DNA from 2 places in the Arthrobacter sulfonylureivorans genome. Region 1 is predicted to be linked to the other one. Evidence: riboswitches for the same ligand, from Rfam matches in the RefSeq annotation. Region 1 holds a riboswitch; the other holds the start of a gene.
What was found. A riboswitch is a leader RNA that binds a small molecule or an ion and turns the genes downstream of it on or off. The one in region 1 is predicted to bind S-adenosylmethionine.
Positions count from the first base shown of each region.

Region 2: another riboswitch for S-adenosylmethionine. It lies ahead of MNQ99_RS13040 (bifunctional o-acetylhomoserine/o-acetylserine sulfhydrylase); the one in region 1 lies ahead of MNQ99_RS18125 (O-acetylhomoserine aminocarboxypropyltransferase/cysteine synthase family protein).

Region 1 covers NZ_CP093326.1:3,941,421-3,951,082, forward strand. Annotated here, with positions in the region: gene MNQ99_RS18115 (ArsR/SmtB family transcription factor) at 1-21, shown strand, start outside; gene malQ (4-alpha-glucanotransferase) at 283-2,478, opposite strand; SAM riboswitch class I at 2,838-2,930, shown strand; gene MNQ99_RS18125 (O-acetylhomoserine aminocarboxypropyltransferase/cysteine synthase family protein) at 3,030-4,505, shown strand; gene MNQ99_RS18130 (CoA-binding protein) at 4,502-4,999, shown strand; gene MNQ99_RS18135 (peroxidase family protein) at 5,262-9,662, shown strand, end outside.
Region 2 covers NZ_CP093326.1:2,808,980-2,818,641, forward strand. Annotated here, with positions in the region: gene MNQ99_RS13015 (alpha-mannosidase) at 1-206, opposite strand, end outside; gene MNQ99_RS13020 (carbohydrate ABC transporter permease) at 237-1,091, opposite strand; gene MNQ99_RS13025 (carbohydrate ABC transporter permease) at 1,096-2,037, opposite strand; gene MNQ99_RS13030 (extracellular solute-binding protein) at 2,043-3,410, opposite strand; gene metX (homoserine O-acetyltransferase MetX) at 3,618-4,688, opposite strand; gene MNQ99_RS13040 (bifunctional o-acetylhomoserine/o-acetylserine sulfhydrylase) at 4,769-6,094, opposite strand; SAM riboswitch class IV at 6,162-6,276, opposite strand; gene MNQ99_RS13045 (VOC family protein) at 6,478-7,119, shown strand; gene MNQ99_RS13050 (CPBP family intramembrane glutamic endopeptidase) at 7,275-8,054, opposite strand; gene MNQ99_RS13055 (PDR/VanB family oxidoreductase) at 8,165-9,121, opposite strand; gene MNQ99_RS13060 (amino acid ABC transporter ATP-binding protein) at 9,140-9,662, opposite strand, start outside.

The sequences.
Region 1 (9,662 bases):
GCGCTGCTGGCCCGGCTGTGACGACGCCGGCCACGATCCCGGCCTGTCCATGTTTTGCGGGAAGCTTTTGCGTTTGTCCTAGTCAGCGCCAGACGCCGTTCCAAGACATGGACAGTTCCCGCTGAACATGGACAACCGGTCACGTTCAGCAGCGTCGCTCCGGCGTGCCGAAACCGGTGAGGCACTGCTGGCCCGGTTGTGACGACGCGCGGGGTTCAAGGGGACAACGCGCGGTAGGAGACGCGTCCGGCACCCACTGCCGCGCTGCCCGTCTGGGACCGTCTACCGCTCCCGCAACGCACGCACCAGCGAGTCGAACCGCTCGTTGGCGGCCAGGTCCTCAAGCAGGAAGGCTTCCCCGTCCGGGCCGGCCAGCGGGATCCGCCAGTTGGGGTATTCGTCCGCGGTGCCCGGCTGGTTCTGCGTCCGCCGCTCCCCCACGGCGTCCGTCAGGGCAACGCCCAGCAGCACCGACGGGGTCTGGGCGATGAACGCGTGCAACGCCTCCACGGTCCGCTGCTCGCCGGAGGTGCCGGCGCCGCCGTCGTGCTGTGAAGCAGCCGGAACCCGCGAACGCACCAGGGAAAGCACCGACTCCTGGGCTGCCTGATCCAGGGTGCGCTCCTCCTCCACCGGCCGGTTCAGCAGGCCCAGCGAGTCGCGCAGGTCCACATGCTCGCCGGCAAGGTACCCGGCGGTGGGCGGAAGGTCGTGGGTGGTGACGCTGGTGAGGCAGGAGCGGCGGTAGCTCTCCGGCGGCCGGGGCGTGGCGCCGTCGTACTCGAACCACAGGATGGAGGTGCCCAGGATGCCGCGCTCGGCCAGATAGTCCTGCACACCGGGCTCGAAGACCCCGAGGTCCTCGCCGATCACCACGACGCCGGCCCGTTCGGCTTCTAGGGCGAGGATGCCGATCAGGGCCTCGTGGTCGTAGTACACGTAGGCGCCTTCGCCGGGCGGGCCACCGACGGGGATCCACCAGAGCCGGAACAGCCCGAGGATGTGGTCCACCCGGATGCCGCCGGCGTGGCGCAAGATGGTCCGCAGCATGTCCCGGTAGGCGGCATAGCCGGACTCGGCGAGGCGTTCGGGATGCCACGGGGGCTGGGACCAGTTCTGGCCCTGCTGGTTGAACATGTCCGGCGGCGCGCCCACCGAGATGTCGGCGGCCAGCACCTCCTGCAAACTCCAGGCATCGGCGCCGGCAGGATGGACGCCGACCGCGAGGTCATGCACTATCCCGAGGTTCATTCCCGCATCGAGGGCGCGGCGCTGCGCGGCCTCAAGCTGCTCGTCGCACAGCCACTGCAGCCACTCGTGAAACTCGACCCGGTCCTTGAGCGCACTGCGCTGCGATTCGATGAACTCCGGATCCGACCACTCGGGAGCGCCGGGCGGAAGGGTTTCGGCGAGCGCACACCACAGGGCAAAACGCTCCAGCCCCTCGCCTTCTTGAGCACGGAAGGCGTCGAACTGCTGCTGCCGTTCCGCGGACCGAGGTACCGCGAAGACCGCCTCCAGCGCCTGTAGTTTGGCCGCGAAAACGGGATCACGGTCCAGGATGCCGGCGTCGAGGTTCGCGTTGTGGAAATCGTTCCGCAGCGGGATGTCACGGGCTTCAGGCACGTCCTCGACCCGCAGGTAGATCGGGTTGACGAAGCGGCGCGTTGCGGGCAGGTAGGGCGAGGGCTCCACCGGCGGCTTGGGCTGTGCCGCGTGCAGCGGGTTGATCAGGACGAACCCGGCGCCCTTGGCGGCAGCCGTTTCGGCCAGCACGGCCAGGTCGTCAAGATCGCCGATGCCCCAGGACGACCGCGAGCGCACCGAGTACAGCTGCGCCATCAGGCCCCAGCTTCGGTCAAGCCGATCGGCGGTGGTGAGCCGTTGCGGGGTGACCACCAGCGCGCACTGCGCCTGGCTGCCGGGCGTCGCCGGGGGATGGCTGCCGGGCGTCGCCGGGGAATGGCTGGTGAGACGCCCGGTTCGGGGCCGGTCGGTTGCGGTCTGGCCGGCTCCGGCCTGGCCGGTTGGAGCCTGGTCGGCTCCGGCCTCGGTCACCTCGAGTGTGTGCCAGCCCAGCGGGAGGTCGGCCGGCACCACCGCGGCCAGGCGATCACGCGGAACGCCCACTGCCTCATGCGGCCCGCCGACCACCACCTCGACGTCGCGGCGCGACCCGTCCTCCAATACGATCTGCACCCGGGGGCGGGCGCCCGGGCTCACATTTACCGGCACCTCAGCGGCGTCTCCTTGGCGGACGACGACGGCGGGCGGCAGCGTGCGCTGCAACGGCGCGAGTTCCGCGGCCCGGAGGGAGACGGTGACATCGTCGTCGGTCTCGCAGGGGACACCCAGCGCGGTGAGGACAGCAACCAGCGTTGCCGGGCCGACCGCTTGCTCAATGCCGTCCCAACCGCGGAAAGTAGTGCCGACGCCGTGTTCCCGTGCGAGGCGCTGCAGCGCCGTGAGCTCAGCCATGCACCCAATCTACGGGAACCGCCCGGGCCTGTCGGGAGTCTGCGCACCACCCTGGCCCGTGCCGGGAAGTCTGCGAACCCACCCGGACCTGTGCCGGGAAGTCTGCGAACCCACCCGGACCTGTGCCGGGAAGTCTGCGAACCCACCCGGACCTGTGCCGGGAAGTCTGCGAACCCACCCGGACCTGTGCCGGGGAGTCTGCTAACCCACCCGGACCGGTGGGTTTCTGCGAACCAGGCAGCAGGTGTGGGTTCCGGGCCCACCTGCGGCAAGCACCGCCGTCGTACTGGGAATTCAAGGCAAGACGCAACGCGGCTCAACAATTTTGGCGGCTACGGCGGAAGTTGCGAGAATGGACGGGACCATCCCGAGCGGTTGAGAGATCTGGCTCTTTGACACCGCAGCAACCATCCGGCCAACCGGAAAGGTGCTACCGCCAGAAGCGATGGAGAGAGCGCAAGCAATCTTTGATCCGGATGGCGCCCCCGCATCCGGGCGCGCCGCCAGGACCGTCATTGCCTCGGGAACCTAAGTTTTTAAGGAGCTGCCTGATGGCTGAACGCACATTCGGTTTCCGCACCCGTGCCCTGCACGCCGGCGGCACGCCCGACGCCGAGCACGGCGCGCGGGCCGTGCCGATCTACCAGAGCACGTCGTTCGTGTTCAAGGACACCGACGACGCCGCGAACCTTTTCGCGCTGCAGAAGTACGGCAACATCTACTCCCGCATCGGCAACCCCACGGTGGCCGCGTTCGAGGAGCGCATTGCCTCGCTTGAGGGCGGCATCGGCGCGGTGGCCACGTCGTCGGGCATGGCCGCCGAGTTCATCACCTTCGCGGCGTTGGCCGGCGCGGGCGACCACATTGTGGCCTCGTCCAAGCTCTACGGCGGCACCATCACCCAGCTGGACGTGACGCTGCGCCGGTTCGGCGTGGAGACCACGTTCGTTGACTCCACCGACCCGGCCGACTTCGCCGCGGCCATCCGCGAGAACACCAAGGCGGTCTACACCGAGATCGTGGCCAATCCGTCCGGCGACATCGCCGATCTGGCAGGCCTTGCCGCGGTGGCGCACGACGCCGGCCTCCCTCTGGTGGTGGACGCCACCTTGAGCACTCCCTACCTGATCCGGCCGATCGAGCACGGCGCGGACATTGTGATCCACTCCGCCACCAAGTTCCTGGGCGGGCACGGCACCACGCTGGGCGGCGTCGTCGTCGAATCCGGGCGTTTCAACTGGGGCAATGGCAAGTTCCCGCAGATGACCGAGCCGGTGGCCAGCTACGGCAATGTGTCCTGGTGGGGCAACTTCGGCGAGTACGGCTTCCTCACCAAGCTGCGCTCCGAGCAACTGCGCGACATCGGGCCGTCGCTGTCCGCGCAGTCCGCGTTCCAGCTGCTGCAGGGCGTGGAAACGCTGGCGCAGCGGATGGACGAGCACCTGGCCAACGCCCGCAAGGTGGCCGAGTGGCTGGAGGCCGACGAGCGCGTCTCGTGGGTCAGCTACGCCGGCCTGCCGGCGCACCCGCACTACGAGCGTGGCCGGCATTACCTGCCCAAGGGCGTGGGCTCGGTGTTCAGTTTCGGCGTCAAGGGCGGCCGGGTGGCGGGCCAGAAGTTCATCGAATCGCTGCAGCTAGCCAGCCACCTGGCCAACATTGGCGACGCCCGTACCCTGGTACTGCACCCGGGATCGACCACGCACCAGCAGCTCACCGCCGACCAGTTGGTGGCCGCCGGCGTGCCCGAAGACCTGATCCGCATCTCCGTGGGGCTGGAAGACGTGGACGATATCCTCTGGGACCTGGACCAGGCCCTCGCGCTCTCGCAGCAGGCCGGCGCCGAGCACGGCCCGAGCCGTGACCATGAGGACGACACTTTCGACACCTCCGAGTTCGCCTCGCCCACCTACGCGGGCGAGGCGTGCACCATCCCGGCCGCGCGCGCCGCGCGGACGGAGCCGGGAACCCGTGTTGTCGAGTCAGTGGAAGAACTGATCGAAGCCGAAGAAGGAGCCGCCAAGTGACCGCCACAGCAGAACGCGCGTGGGTGGGACCCTCCGCCCCGGAACGGTTGAACATTCTGCGCAACACCAAGTCCATCGCCATCGTCGGTGCCTCGGACAAGCCCAGCCGCGCCAGCTACTTCGTGGCCACATATCTGCTGTCCAGCTCGCCGTACAAGGTCTACTTTGTGAATCCAGTGGCCAAAGAGATCTTGGGCCAGCCGGTCTACAAGTCGCTGGCGGACCTGCCCGAGGTCCCGGACCTGGTGGACGTGTTCCGCAAGCACGACGACCTGCCCACCGTGCTGGAGGAGACGCTGGCCGTCGGCGCCAAGACCATCTGGCTGCAGCTGGGCTCCTGGCACGAGGAGGTCGCGGCCAAGGCCGAGGCCGCCGGCCTAAACGTGGTAATGGACCGCTGCGTCAAGATCGAGCACGCCCGCTTCCACGGCGGCCTGCACTTGGCCGGCTTCGACACCGGCGTGATCTCCTCCAAGCGCCAGCTGACCGCTTAGAAGTACCCCGGTTGGCGGCGTCCCACAAACGCGCCCCGACACAGCAGGAAGCCCGCCCGGATGACAGTCCTTCCCTTGGGAAGGCGCTCATCCGGGCGGGCTTATTTAACGTGCCCAAACTTTTCCAAAGGTCACGATGGAAGTCTCCACGGCATGGCGCACTGATCGGTTGAGCTGGACGCTGGACCGCGCTCACGCCTGTTATGAGGATCAAACACGGGCCCGGCCGCGAGCCGGACCGGCAAATTGGGGAGACATGATCATGGCCAAATCGCCGCGGCACGCTAAACGGCGCCGCCCGGCCGGAAAACAGATCACCGCACTAGCCTCGGCGAGTGCAGTCGTCTTGTCCGGCATACTCTTACCTTTAAGCACAGCCTCGGCTGCACCACCGCCGGGCCAGGACTTCAACGTTTCGCAGGGCGATCTTGAGTTCATCATCAAGCAGATCGAGATTTCGGAGGCGCACGCCGAAGACACGCTGGCCAATCCAAACTCGTCACCGCTGTGTAAGTCGACCGCGAAGTTTGATATCCCGAGCCAGACCCACATCGACCTCGACGGTGATCCCTGCGTGGGCTCGCCGCTGCTGCCGTACGGGCTGCGGACCGTCGACGGCCGGTGGAACAACCTGATGCCCGCCCAAGACCGCCACGGAAGTGCGCTGACCACCTTCCCGCGTCTGCTCGATCCCCAGTACCGGCAGGCGGAGACCATTCCGCCGTTCGCTCCCGGCTACAACCCGGACGAACCGGACGCGACCACCAGCTACGAGCAGACAGACGGCTTCGTCTACGACTCCGAACCGCGCACCGTCAGCAACTTGATCGTGGATCAGACCACGGACAATCCCGCTGCCGTCGCAGTCTCCGAGCGGGTGGAGGGCTCTGGCAAGGTCGATCCCTCCGCGGTGGGCCGGGTTGCCGGCCCCGATCGGTATACGACCGCAGCCCAGCTGAGTTTTGCCAATTTCGGGGCCGGCGTCCCGGTGGTTTACCTGGCCACCGGCGAGAACTTCCCGGATGCCTTGGCCGCCGGTCCGGCGGCCGCCGCCGGCAAGGGACCGCTGCTGCTGACGAATCGTGCCGGCCTCCCGCAGGCCACGGCGGACGAGCTGGCACGGCTGAATCCGGCCCGCATCGTCGTCGTCGGCGGGGAAGGCAGCGTCAGCGGTGCGGTCTTCAATCAGTTGGTCGCGGCCCATCCCAGCGCAACCATTGACCGTATTGCCGGTTCCAGCCGGTACGCGACCTCCGCGGCGATCAGCGCGGATGTCTTCGCCGAAGGACTGGCCAAGGTCTACATCGCCACCGGTGACAACTTCCCGGACTCCCTTTCCGGCGCCGCTCCGGCAGCCCGGGACGGAAGCCCCGTCCTGCTTGTGGAACGCAACGCCATCCCCGCCGAGGTAAAGGCGGAGCTGGAGCGCCTGGCCCCCACGGATATCGTGGTCCTCGGCGGCGAGCCAACCGTCACGGCAGCCGTCCAGTCGCAGCTCGCCAGCTATACGAACGGCGGGTCCGTCACTCGTCTGGCCGGTCCCGACCGGTTCGCGACGTCGGCAGCCATCTCGGCGGCCAGCTATGCACCGGCCACCTCGGATGTCTTCATCACCACCGGCATGAATTTCCCCGACGCGCTGGGGGCTGTCCCGGTGGCGGGGCAGCGCAAGGCACCGTTGTTGTTGGTCCCGCAGTCGGGCAAACTGCCGGCTACCACCGTGGAGGAGCTCAAGCGCTTGAACCCTGACCGGGTCACCGTGCTCGGCGGTCCGACGACCGTCAGCGAAGGGATCCAGGCTGAAATCCAATCACTTCTCAGCGGCACCAAGATCTTCATCCCGGACGTCGCCACGGATGAAGGGCTGTCCGCGTCGGCTACATCGCTGTTCGTGATTTTCGGCCAATTCTTCGACCACGGCTTGGACCTGGTAGAGAAAGGCGGCAACGGCACCGTTGTCGTCCCCCTAAATGAAGACGACCCGCTGTATGTGGAAGGATCCAGGACCAACTTCCTGACACTTTCCCGCGCTACCATTGCTGACGGCGAAGGCCGCGAGCATACGAACCGCACCACCCCGTTCGTGGACCAGAACCAGACCTACACCTCGCATGCCTCTCACCAGGCTTTCGTGCGCGAGTACATGCTCGAGGGCGGCGTTCCGGTGCCCACCGGCCGGCTGCTGAACGGTGTCGGCGGCGAAGGCCTGGCCACTTGGGCGGACGTCAAGAAGCAGGCCCGTGACGTCCTGGGCATCGACTTGGTAGACAAGGACGTGCTCGACGTGCCGTTGCTGGCCACCGACCCTTACGGTCACTTCATACCGGGAGCGGACGGCTTCCCACAACTGGCCGTGTCCGGCGGCAACGAGACCGCCTTGGTGGAAGGTGATCCGGCCGATCCGGTCTCCACTGCCGACGCGCTCAGGGCCGGGGTCTCCTTCTTGGACGACATCGCCCACGGCGCCACGCCCACCGATGACCCCAGCGGCTACGACAACGCCTCGCTGGACCGCCACTACATCACCGGCGACGGGCGCGGCAACGAGAACATCGGCTTGACCGCCGTGCACCACGTGTTCCACTCCGAACACAATCGCGTCACCGAGCAGGTCCGCGACATTCTTGAGAACGAGATGCCGGCCGGGCTGCGCGAACGCTTCCAGGAGGACGGTTTCTGGGACTATGGCGAGCGCCTGTTCCAGGCGGGACGGTTCCTGACCGAGATGCAGTATCAGCACCTGGTGTTCGAGGAATTCGCCCGCCGGGTCCAGCCAGCCATCGACCCGGTGGTCCTGAACGAGAACTCGTACCAGCCGCAGATCAACTCGGCGATTTCGGCCGAGTTCGCCCACGCGGTGTACCGCTTCGGCCACTCGATGCTGACCCAGACAGTGCCGCGCGAGTTCAACGGCCAGGTGCACGAGATGCCGCTGCTGCAGGCGTTCCTGAACCCGGCGGCCTTTGAGCGGGACCCAGACGGGAACGTCATCCCGCATGACGAGGCGGCCGGCGCCATCCTGAAAGGCCTGGCCAATCAGACCGCCAACGGCATCGACGAATTCGTCACGGATACGCTTCGCAACGAACTCCTCGGCTTGCCGTTGGACCTGGCGACGATCAACATGCTGCGGGCCCGCGACACGGGCGTTCCTCCGCTGCAGGCGGCCCGGGCCAAGTTCTTCGAGCTTTCCGGCGACTCGCAGCTGGAGCCGTACACCAGCTGGGAGGATTTCCGCCTGGCCATGAAGAATCCCGAGTCGATCGTCAACTTCATCGCCGCCTACGGCATCCACCCGACCCTAGCGGAGGCTGAGACGCTGGATGCCAAGCGAGCCGCCGGCACGGCGCTGGCTGCGGACGAAGAGTTCATGAACGCCCCGGCCGCCGACACCGGCGTAAACCGGATCGATTTCTGGATGGGAGGCATGGCCGAAAAGCCGTACATCTTCGGCGGCATGCTGGGCTCCACGTTCAACCATGTCTTTGAGCAGCAGCTCGAGGACCTGCAGAACGGCGACCGCTTTTACTACCTCACCCGCAACTTGGGCAACACGCTCTTCCACTCTCTGGAAGGCAACTCGCTGTCCCAGATTGTCCTGCGCAACACCACGGCGGACCGCGTCCCGCACGATGTCTTCGCATCGCCGCAGGTCACGTTCAACCTCGACAGCCCGCAGGCGGACCTGAATGCGGCGGGGCTCACCGGCAGCCAGGGAGGCGGCTGGAGGTACACCGGAGCCGAACATATCGTCATCCAGGACACCGACCAGCCCAGCAACATCCGCGGTGGTCTCGGTGACGACTCCATCTGGGGCAAGGGCGGCAATGATCGGATCGAAGGCGACGACGGCGTCGATGCCCTGATGGGCGGCGACGGCGACGACATCATCACCGACCTGTTCGGCGACGGTGACCGGCTCCAGGGCGAAAGCGGCAACGATGCGCTGAACCCGGGCCCAGGTGTCGGCGACCTGACCTTCGGCGGATCCGGCAAGGACTTCATGCTCGGCGGCCAGGACCGTGTGACGGCCCACGGCGGCTTGGGCGATGACTTCCTGCTCGGTTCCACGGGGCCGGACGTCCTCTACGGCGACGAGCACAACGACTGGCTCGAAGGCGGTAACGGCGCGGACCTGGTGCAGGGCGACATGGGCAACACCATGTTCAATGACCCGAACCTGTACCACGGAGGCCACGACGTCTTGATCGGCAACGGCGGGAACAACGACCTCGATGCCGAAGGCGGTGACGACATCATGGTCGCCGGCCCCGGCACGGACAGGTTCTCGGGCGTGCTCGGTTTCGACTGGGTGACCTACAAGGACCACAAGCTGCCGGTCAATGCTGACATGGGCTTCATCGTCGGCATGCCGCAGGATGTGACGAGCGTCCGCGACAGGTACCTGCAGACCGAGGCGCTCTCGGGTTGGGACGGCAACGACATCATCCGCGGTTCGCAGGGCGGGATCGATCTGACCTTCGGCCCGGACAATGAAGCCATCGGCTACGGCCACGACCTGACCCAGGAGCATCTGGACCGGGTCACCGGGCTGCGCGAGCTGCTCGGCGGCGGGGAGATTCCCGACTACGCCAGGCCGTTCCTTCAGGACGATCCGGTTAGCTACGACGGGGATGTCAACAACAACATCCTCATGGGCGGC
Region 2 (9,662 bases), 1.1 Mb from region 1:
CTGGTGGACCAGGCCGGCCCCCATGTACTGCCCGCCGCGAACTCGGTGAAGTCGGCCGCCACCGCCTCCCGGAACGGGACAGGTTCGCCGGGAACATGCCAGGCCTGGAGCCGAACCGGAACCGCCGCCGGGTAGACCGCCGGGTGCAGCCGTTCGAGAATGAACCGGCGGATCCGCGCCTCGACGTGGGCCCCGTCGTCGTGCATGGCACCGTCCTTTCTGCCAGAGCGGCTGGATCAGCCCTTGACCGCGCCGGCCATGGCGAAGGAACCGCCAATCCCGCGTGAGACCAGAATGTAGAGCAGCACCACCGGGACCGAGTACAGGACCGAGTATGCCGCCAACTGCCCGTAGGCTATGGCACCATGCTGGCCGAAGAAGCTGAAAATGCTCACCGCCGCGGGCTGCTTGGCAGAAGAGAGCAGCAGGATGAAGGGAACAAAGAAGTTCCCCCACGCCTGGATGAAGACAAAGATGAAGACCACGGCGAGTCCCGGACGCATCAGCGGCACCACGATCCTGGCCAAGGCGTTCATCGCCGAGGCGCCGTCCACCCAGGCCGCCTCTTCCAAGCTGACCGGGACGGAATCCATGAAATTCTTCGTCATCCAGATCGCCATCGGCAGCGAAGAGGCCGCCATGAAGAGCGTGGTGGCCGCCAGCGAGTCGAGGAAGTTCAGCTGCACGAAAAGGCTGTAGACCGGGACCATGATCGCCGTTATCGGCAGGCACGTTCCGAAAAGCACAACGTACAGGAACGGCTTGTTGAAACGCATCTGGTACCGCGAGAGCGGATATGCCGCCAACACCGCCGCCAGCACGGTGACCACCGCGGTCCCTCCGGACAGCAGGAAGCTGTTGAGAAGTGGCACGAACGTCAATTCCGGAGTGAGCACCGCCGTGTAGTTGGCCGGTGACACCTCGGACGGGAACTGTGTCTGATAGCTGGCCTGCGGATCCAGCGAGGCCAGGATCAACCAACTCAACGGCAGCAAGAAGCAAGCTGCAATGACCAGCAAGGAGACGTTCGCCAGCACCGCGACTGTATTGCGCCGGCCGGAAGCCACGGACAGCGGAGCGGGACGGTTCATCGGCTCAGCCTTTCCTTTCGCGCAGCGCACGGATGTAGATGACGGAGAAGACCGCCCCGATCAACAGCATGACGACGGCGATGGCGGTGCCGTAGCCCACGTCGCTGTATCGGAAGGCCTCCTCGTAGGCCATGAGCGGCAGCGTGGTGCTGGCTCCTGCCGGGCCGCCGGCCGTCATCACGTAGATCAGGGTGAAGACCGACAGCGTCTGCAGGGTGATGAGCATCAAGTTGGTGGCAATGCTGCGCCGGATCATCGGCAGGGTGATGTACCACAACCGCTTCGACCCGCCGGCGCCGTCGATCATCGCCGCTTCCGTGATCTCCTCCGGCACATCGTTCAGCGCCGCTTGGTACACCATCATGGAGAACGCCGTTCCCCGCCAGATATTGGCCAGGATCACCGCGAGCATCGGGACCGTAAACAGCCAGTCGGTCCCCTCGATGCCGAAGAGCGCGGTGAGCTGGTTCAGGGTTCCCTCCCGATTGAAGAAGGCATAGGCCACGAAGCCGGCCACGATTTCCGGCAGCACCCAGGCCGCTACCACGCAGACCCCCACGACCGCGGAAACCGCCTTGCTTGCTTTCGTCATCAGCAGCGCAATCCCCAGGCCCAGCAGGTTCTGGCCGAGCACGGCGGAGACAAGGACGAAGATGACGGTCAGCCAGAGCGACTGTAGGAAGTCCGGGTCGCTGAGCAGCTCGGTGTAGTTTTCCAACCCGACCCACTGCGGGTCCTTGGCGGCGACGCCGGTCAGGGCAGCATTGGTCAAGGACCCGTAGAAAGCCCAGAGGATCGGGCCGGCCAGGAACACGCCCAGCAGCACCACGGCAGGGCTGAGCGGCAGGAGCCGCAGGACGGTCCTCCCCGGCGGGCGGCGCCGGCCGCGCCGCTCAGTGCCGCCACGCGTTTCGGCGTCGCGGGCCACCACCTCGGCGGCTGTCACTGTTGCTACTTCTGTACTGTGTTTTCTGCGCCGACAAGGTCGGTGACGGCGGCGTCGAACTCGGCCGCGGCCTCCTCGGGTGTCTTCTTCCCCATCATCACCGCTTCGGTGGCTTCCTGGACGGCGGTTGATATCTGCGGGTAGTCGGCTGTTGCGGGCCGGTAATTCGTCACCGAGACCAGTTCCGAGACCTCGGCCACGAATGGATTGGCGTCCAAGTAGGCGGGGTCCTTGGCAACATCGGTACGGACCGCGATCTGCGAATTGGCCACGGTGTACTCCAGCGAGTTCTCCTGGCTCATTACCTCAGTGAGGAACTCGAACGCGAGATCGGGATTCGCCGAATTGGCCCCTACCGCCAGTGTCCAACCGCCGGACATGCTGACCGCCCCGGGCTCCTGTCCGTTCTGCGTGGGGAACGGTGCCACGCCCATCACGTCGCCATACTCGGGCCAGTCCACCAACCCGCCCTCTTGCCAGAACGACGGCGAGTAGGAACCTTCTACCGTTCCGCCCAGTTTGTCCTCGGGAAACAGCTGACCGAAGACCATCTGCCACACGTTCGGGTCCAAGGCCTCGGCCGGCGTGACGGCCAGGTCCTCTTGATAGAGCGTCTGCAGGAAGGCCAACGAGTCGATGAAGCCTTGCGAGCCGACAACCCACTTGCCTTCAGAATCGTCATAGAGCGTGTCGCCGGTGCCATACAGCAGTTGGTAGAAACTCTGCATGACGGTGCCTTCGCCGGTGCCCGTGCCGGCGTAGAGATTGAACGGGACCACATCCGGTTGCGAGGATTTGATGGCCCGGGCCGCCTCCAGGATGGCGTTCCAGTCCTTCGGTGCCCAGGGAACGTCGACGCCGGCGTCCTGCAAGACGTTCTTGTTGTACCAAATGGCCCGTGTATCCGTGCCCAGCGGGACTGCATAGATACTGCCGTCGTCCGCGCGGCCGGCTTCTTTGGCTCCGTCGTTGAAATTCGCCCAGTCGTCCCACTCGGCCAAATACTGATCCAGATTCAAGAGATAGCCGGCATCCACATCCGAACGGATCTTGAAGGTGTCCTCGTAGAACACGTCCGGGGCGGTGTCCGGCGATCGCTGGGATAAGGCGAGCTTGGTCGCGTAATCTTCATCGCTGCCGGTGATGGGCTCCAAATTGACTGTCACGCCGTCGTGCGCAGCCTCAAAGTCGGCCTTCGCCTTCTTCATCACGTCATCCATCGTGGCGTTGGCCTCGGTGGTCTGATACACGATCCGCAGTGCGGAACTTTGGGAGGTTTCACCCTCCCCGCCCCCGCCCCCGCCGCCACAGCCGGCCAGCGCCAGCGCTCCGACGGCCAGCAAAGACACTTTGATTCGGTGATCACGCAGCATGGTTCCCCCTCGTCTGGAGGCTTCCGGGCCAAACGCCGGCGGCGTGGTCAGGGGCCTACCGGCATGCTACCGAGGGGCTCCATCGAATGGATTTATTCGTTCCAACCGTGATCAAACTGCAATGCTCAGTCGTCCGCGCCTCAGTCGCCACAGCCCTCGTCAAGATCCGGACACCCGCACTGGCAGTAGCAGCGGTCAGGCCTGCGGTCAGGCGTGCGGGAAAAACGCCTGGGTGAGGTCGTCGTGCAGCTGGTGGACGTCGGTCAGGAAACCGTCGTGGCCCAGCGGCGTTTCGATAGTGTGCACCTTGACCGATCCGGGCAGCGCTTCGGCCAACTGGCGCGACTGTTCCGGGAAGTACAGACGGTCGGAATCCACCGCCGCGATGAAGAATTCCGTCTCCTCGAGGCCGCCCAGGGACTGCTCCAGCGAGCCGCGGCCGCGGGAAATATCGTGGCTGACCAGGGCCTCGGTGAGCAGAATGTAGCTGTTGGCGTCGAAGCGGGAAACCAGCTTCTCCGCCTGGTAGTCCAGATAGCTTTCCACCGCATAGCGGCCTCGGGCCGACGGCGTGATGCCCCCGAACGGCTGCTCCTCCGCCTGCGCCGAGCGGCCGAACCGGTACTCCAGTTCCGGCTCCGAACGGTAGTTGATGTGCGCGATCCGCCGGGCGATGCCCAGTCCGGCTTCGGGGGCGGGACCGCCGTAGTAGTCGCCGCCGGCAAAGTGGGGATCCAGCCGGATGGCCGCGACCTGCGCCTGGGCAAACGCGATCTGTTCGGCGGTGCTGGCTGCCCCGCACGCCATCACAGCGCACCGTGCCGTGCGCTCGGGGAACGTTGCTGCCCACTCGAGCGCGCGAGCCCCGCCCATCGACCCGCCGAGCACGGCATGCCAGCGGCGGATGCCCAGCGCATCGGCGAGCCGTGCCTCGGCCCGGACTGAATCCCGGATGGTGACGAACGGAAACCGCGACCCCCACGGCGAGCCGTCCGGTGCCGGGGACGCCGGACCGGTGGAGCCGTAGCAGCCGCCAACCATGTTGGCGGCCACTACGAAATAGCGCTCCGTGTCGATGGTGGCACCGGGACCGACCAGGTCGTCCCACCAGCCGTCTTCGTCGGAGGCGCCGCGGGCCACATGCGTGCTGCCGGTCAGGGCGTGCTCGATCAGGACGGCGTTCGATGCATCCGCGTTCAGGGTGCCCCAGGTTTCGTAGCCCAGGACAACCTCGGGCAGATAGCCGCCGGCTTCCAGCTGCAGCGCACCAACAGGCATCCTGCGCAGGACGCCATCCGTCGCCTGATCCACCAGTTCCTGCGGTTGCACGATCGTCACGCTGCGTTCTACCTGCTTGCCTAGTGGTCCGAGCCCTTGGCGGCCCGGAAACCGGCCTCCAAATCGGCGATGATGTCATTGACGTTCTCGATGCCCACGGAGAGCCGGACCAGTCCGTCGGTCACGCCGGCGGTCAGCCGCTCCTCGGCCGAAAGCTGGGCGTGGGTGGTCGACGCCGGGTGGATCACCAGCGAGCGCACGTCGCCGAGGTTGGCCACATGCGAATGCAGTTCGAGGCCGTCCACAAAACGCTTGCCGGCCTCGATGCCTCCCTTGATCTCGAACGACACGATGGCACCAGTGCCCTTCGGACCGTACTTGCGGCCGCGGTCGTACCACGGGCTCGACGGCAGGCCGAGGTACGCAACGGAAGCAACGTCGTCGTGCGCTTCGAGGAACTCCGCCACCTTCTGCGCGTTGGCCACGTGGCGCTCCACCCGCAGGCTCAGCGTCTCCAGCCCTTGGGCGATCAGGAAGGCGTTGAACGGGGAGATGGCCGACCCCAGGTCGCGCAGCAGCTGCACGCGGGCCTTGAGGATGTAGGCCAGATTGGCGCCGAGCGCACTTCCGACGCCCAGGTCGCGGGCGAAGACCAGCCCGTTGTAGGTCTCGTCCGGCGTGTTAAAGCCCGGGAACTTCTCCGGATCGGCAGCGAAGTCGAAGGTGCCGGCATCCACGATCACGCCGCCGATGGCCGTTCCGTGGCCGCCCAGGTACTTGGTGGCCGAATGGAGCACGATGTCTGCGCCCCACTCGATCGGGCGGATCAGGTACGGGGTGGCCAGCGTGTTGTCCACGATCAGCGGCACGCCGTTCTCATGGGCGATGCTGCTGACGGCTTCAAGGTCCAGCACGTCCTGGCGCGGATTGGAGACCACCTCGCCGAAGAACGCCTTGGTGTTCGGCTGCACCGCGTCGCGCCACTGCTGCAGGTTGTCCGGATCCTCGACGAACGTCACTTCGATGCCGAACTTGGGCAGCGTGGTGCGCAGCAGGTTGTACGTGCCGCCATACAGGCTGGGGCTGGCCACAATATGGTCGCCGGCCTCGGCCAGGTTCAGGATGGAGAACGTGGACGCGGCCTGGCCGGAGGCCAGCAGCAGCGCGCCGACGCCGCCTTCCAGACTGGCGACCCGGGCTTCGACGGCCTCGCTGGTCGGGTTGCCGATCCGCGTGTAAATGGGAGCCAGTTCGGACAGGGCGAAGCGGTCCGCGGCGCTCTGGGCGCTGGGGAACACAAACGAGGTGGTCTGGTAGATCGGCAGTGCACGGGCGCCGGTGGCGGCATCCGGCTCCTGGCCTGCGTGGATCTGACGGGTTTCAAAGGACCAGTCTGCATTGGACATGGTGCAACTCCTTCAAGGGAAGGGGTCATCCGGGATCCGGCCGTGCCGGCATGTCTATCCCGGGTGTGACCCGCGCTTGCGCACCGCCTGGTGGCGGCTGCCTGGTCTTCACCCGGGGCACCCCACCGCGGTTGGAGGGTTGCCGGCCAGCAAACCGGGGTTTCACGCTGGCACTCATGACCTGGGTCCAGTCTCGGCGGAGAGCCCGCGCGGCCGCAACAATATGACACCTTATGACCGCCCGCGGGGCCACACTCCTGCCTCGGCAGGGACGCCGATACGTCCTTGGCTGTCAAGGGTCACCGTGAACAACCACCGCGAAAGCTCAGTGACTTAGGTCACCCTAAGTCGAGAGAGGGTTCACAAAGTGCCAAGATATGCCTATGCGCTTCGACCACGTTTCTTATGCTGTTGAGCCCGACGGTCTGGCTGCCACCTCAGAGCGGATCTCCAAAGCTTTGGGTATCGAGGCAGTCAAGGGCGGGGTGCACCCCCGCTTCGGCACCCGCAATATGATCTTCCCTCTGACCGACCACCATTACCTGGAAGTGGTGGAGGTCCTGGACCACCCCGCGTCCAACAAAGCCCCCTTCGGCCAGGCCGTGCGTGCCCGCTCCGAAGCCGGCGGCGGCTGGATGGGCTGGTGCGTCGAGGTGGACGATCTGACCCCGTTCGAGGAGCGACTGGGCCGTCATGCAGTTCCCGGAAACCGCAAGTTCCCGGACGGGCAGGAATTGAGCTGGCAGCAGATCGGCATCAAGGGCCTGATCGCCGACCCGCAGGTTCCCTACATGCTGCGCTGGGATGACGGCACCGAGGCGCTTCACCCGTCCAACGCCCGCCCGGCAACCGTCAAGCTGATCGGCCTGACCATTGCCGGTTCCTCGGAACGCGTGGCTGACTGGCTGGGCACCCCGGTGGATGACCTTCTCGATGACGTCAAGGTCGCTTGGACCGCACCGAACGGCACACCGGGCGTCATGTCGGTCCGCTTTGAAACCGCGAACGGCATCGTCGAACTCTAAGGTCCCGGTCTCGTCTGGCACGGTACCAAGGCTCGCGTTTTCCGCGGGGGCTCCCGTTCCGGCTTCTTGCTCCCACCCACGGTGGCGCAAGAGGCGGAACGGGAGCCTTTTGCATGTCCGGGGCAGCCCTTTGGCAGCCCGCTCGAAGTGCTGGCTTAGGTACCGATGCCGATGGCCGGGCCTACCAGCGCGTAGCCAACGAAGCCGGCAATATCCAACAGTGCGTGCGCAACCACCAGCGGCATCACCCGCTTGACCTTCGTATAGACATAGCCGAATACCAGGCCCATGAGGAAGTTCCCGATACCCGGCCCAATCCCCTGGTACAGGTGGTAGGTTCCGCGCAGGGCTGCGCTGACGAAGATCGTGGTCCAGATCCCCCACCCGAACTTGGCGAACCGGTTGAACAGGTACCCCACCATGACAACTTCTTCGAGGATGGCGTGGCGCAGCGCTGAGAGCACCAGCACCGGCACGGTCCACCAGTATTCGTCCAAGGCCGCGGGGACGATCGCGGTGGTGATCCCCAGCGCCCGTCCGGCGGCATAGACGGCCAGCGTGCCCGCACCCATCGCCAGCGCCAGCAGGAAGCCCAAACCGAAGTCCACCCGGGGCCGGGAGAAGGTGAACCCGATCGAGCGGAAGGCCGACTGGCCCGCCGAGGTCAGCAGGAACAGCACCAGGGCCACCGGCACCAGCGCGAAGATGATGCCGAGCATCTGGTACACAAAATCGAAGACTTCCCGCTGGTTCAGCACCGGGTTCAGCGTGGTCGTTTGCGAGGCCAGCGGAGCACGCGTCATCTTCTCCAGCAGGTTCACCACCGCGTAGACCGCTGATTGTCCCAGCGAGAGCCCGAGCACAATGAGCACCTCGGCCCGGTAGTACCCCAGCGTCCGCGGTGTGCTCGCGGTCACGACCTTCTGCTTGTCCATAGCCTCCATCTTGTCAAGGGAACCGGGGTCAGCGATATCGGGAAGGGATCCGTGTTCCGCCCTCCCCCGGCTTCGCATCGGCTTCCGTTGCGGCTGGCGGCTTTCCCTCCCTACAAGTCCAGCAGCAGACGCTTGCCCTTGCACCGGGAGATGCAGATCATCATGGTGTCTCCGGCCGCACGTTCGTCGTCGGACAGCAGCGAGTCCCGGTGGTCTATCTCGCCGCCCAATACCGACGTTTCACAGGTACCGCAGATTCCCTCCCGGCAGGAGTTCAACGGGTTGAACCCGACCGCTTCGAGCGCCTGCAGGATGGTTTCATCCGGACCAACTGGGATCTCTGTCCCGTCTGTCAGCTCGACAGTGAAGGCCGAATCTTCACCCTGGGTTCTTTCCTGAACGTCGCCGGAGGCGGCGAAGCGCTCACAGTGGAAACGTGCCGGGTCCTCCCAGCCATCCGCCAATGCCTGAATGACATTGAGCAGCGGCCCTGGGCCGCAGGCGTAGACATGGGATCCGGCGGGCGGGTCCGCCAGCAGTTCGGCCAGCGGATAGAAGCCGCTTTCGTCGTCTGCGTGGATGTGAACATCTCCATCAAGCGCCTGGATCTCCTCGAGGAACGCCATCGAAGTGCGGCTCCGCCCCAAGTAAACCAAGCGCCAGGGCACTCCAAGCGCTGCGGCCTCGCGGATCATCGGCAGCACCGGGGTGATGCCGATGCCGCCGGCGATGAAGACATAGCTGGCCGCAGGTTCCAGAACGAAGTTATTCCGCGGGCCGCGCACCTGGATCTTGGTCCCCGGCCTCAGCAGGTCGTGCACGTACGCCGAGCCGCCGCGGCCCTCCGGCTCGCGCAGGATGCCCAACCGCCAGGCCGAGCGGTCCGCGCGCTCCGAACAGAGCGAGTACTGGCGCAGGAGCCCATTGGGCAGGAGCACGTCGATATGCGAGCCGGCGTCCCACTCCGGCAGCTCCTCCCCCAGCGGGTGCTCGAGCTCCAACGAGACAACGTTGCTGGATTCGCGCTGGATCGAGCGGACCTCGACGTCGAAAAATTCTTCAGTCATGATTCACCCTTTGCCAAGTCAGGCCGCGGCCGGTTCGGAGAGCACGGAGGCAAGGAAGGCCTTGGTGCGTTCGTTCTGCGGGTTGGTGATGACCTCACGGGCCGGTCCCTGCTCCACCACATAGCCGTCCGCCATAAAGACCACCCGGTCCGCGACGTCGCGGGCAAAGTGCATCTCGTGGGTCACCACCACCATTGTCATGCCGGAGTTGGCCAGGTCCTTCATGACCTTCAGGACCTCACCCACCAACTCCGGGTCCAGGGCGGAGGTCGGCTCGTCAAAGAGCATCAGCTGCGGCTCCATGCACAGGGCGCGGGCGATGGCCACCCGCTGTTGCTGGCCGCCGGAGAGCTGGCGCGGATAGGCCTCGGCTTTTTCCGCCAGTCCTACTTTCTCCAGCAGGGCCATGGCCCGGGCCATGGCAGTGGCCTTCTTCTCCTTGCGGACCAGTCTGGGTGCTTCGATCAGGTTTTCCATCACCGTCATGTGCGGGAACAGGTTGAACTGTTGGAAGACCATGCCGACTTCGGTGCGGCCGCGG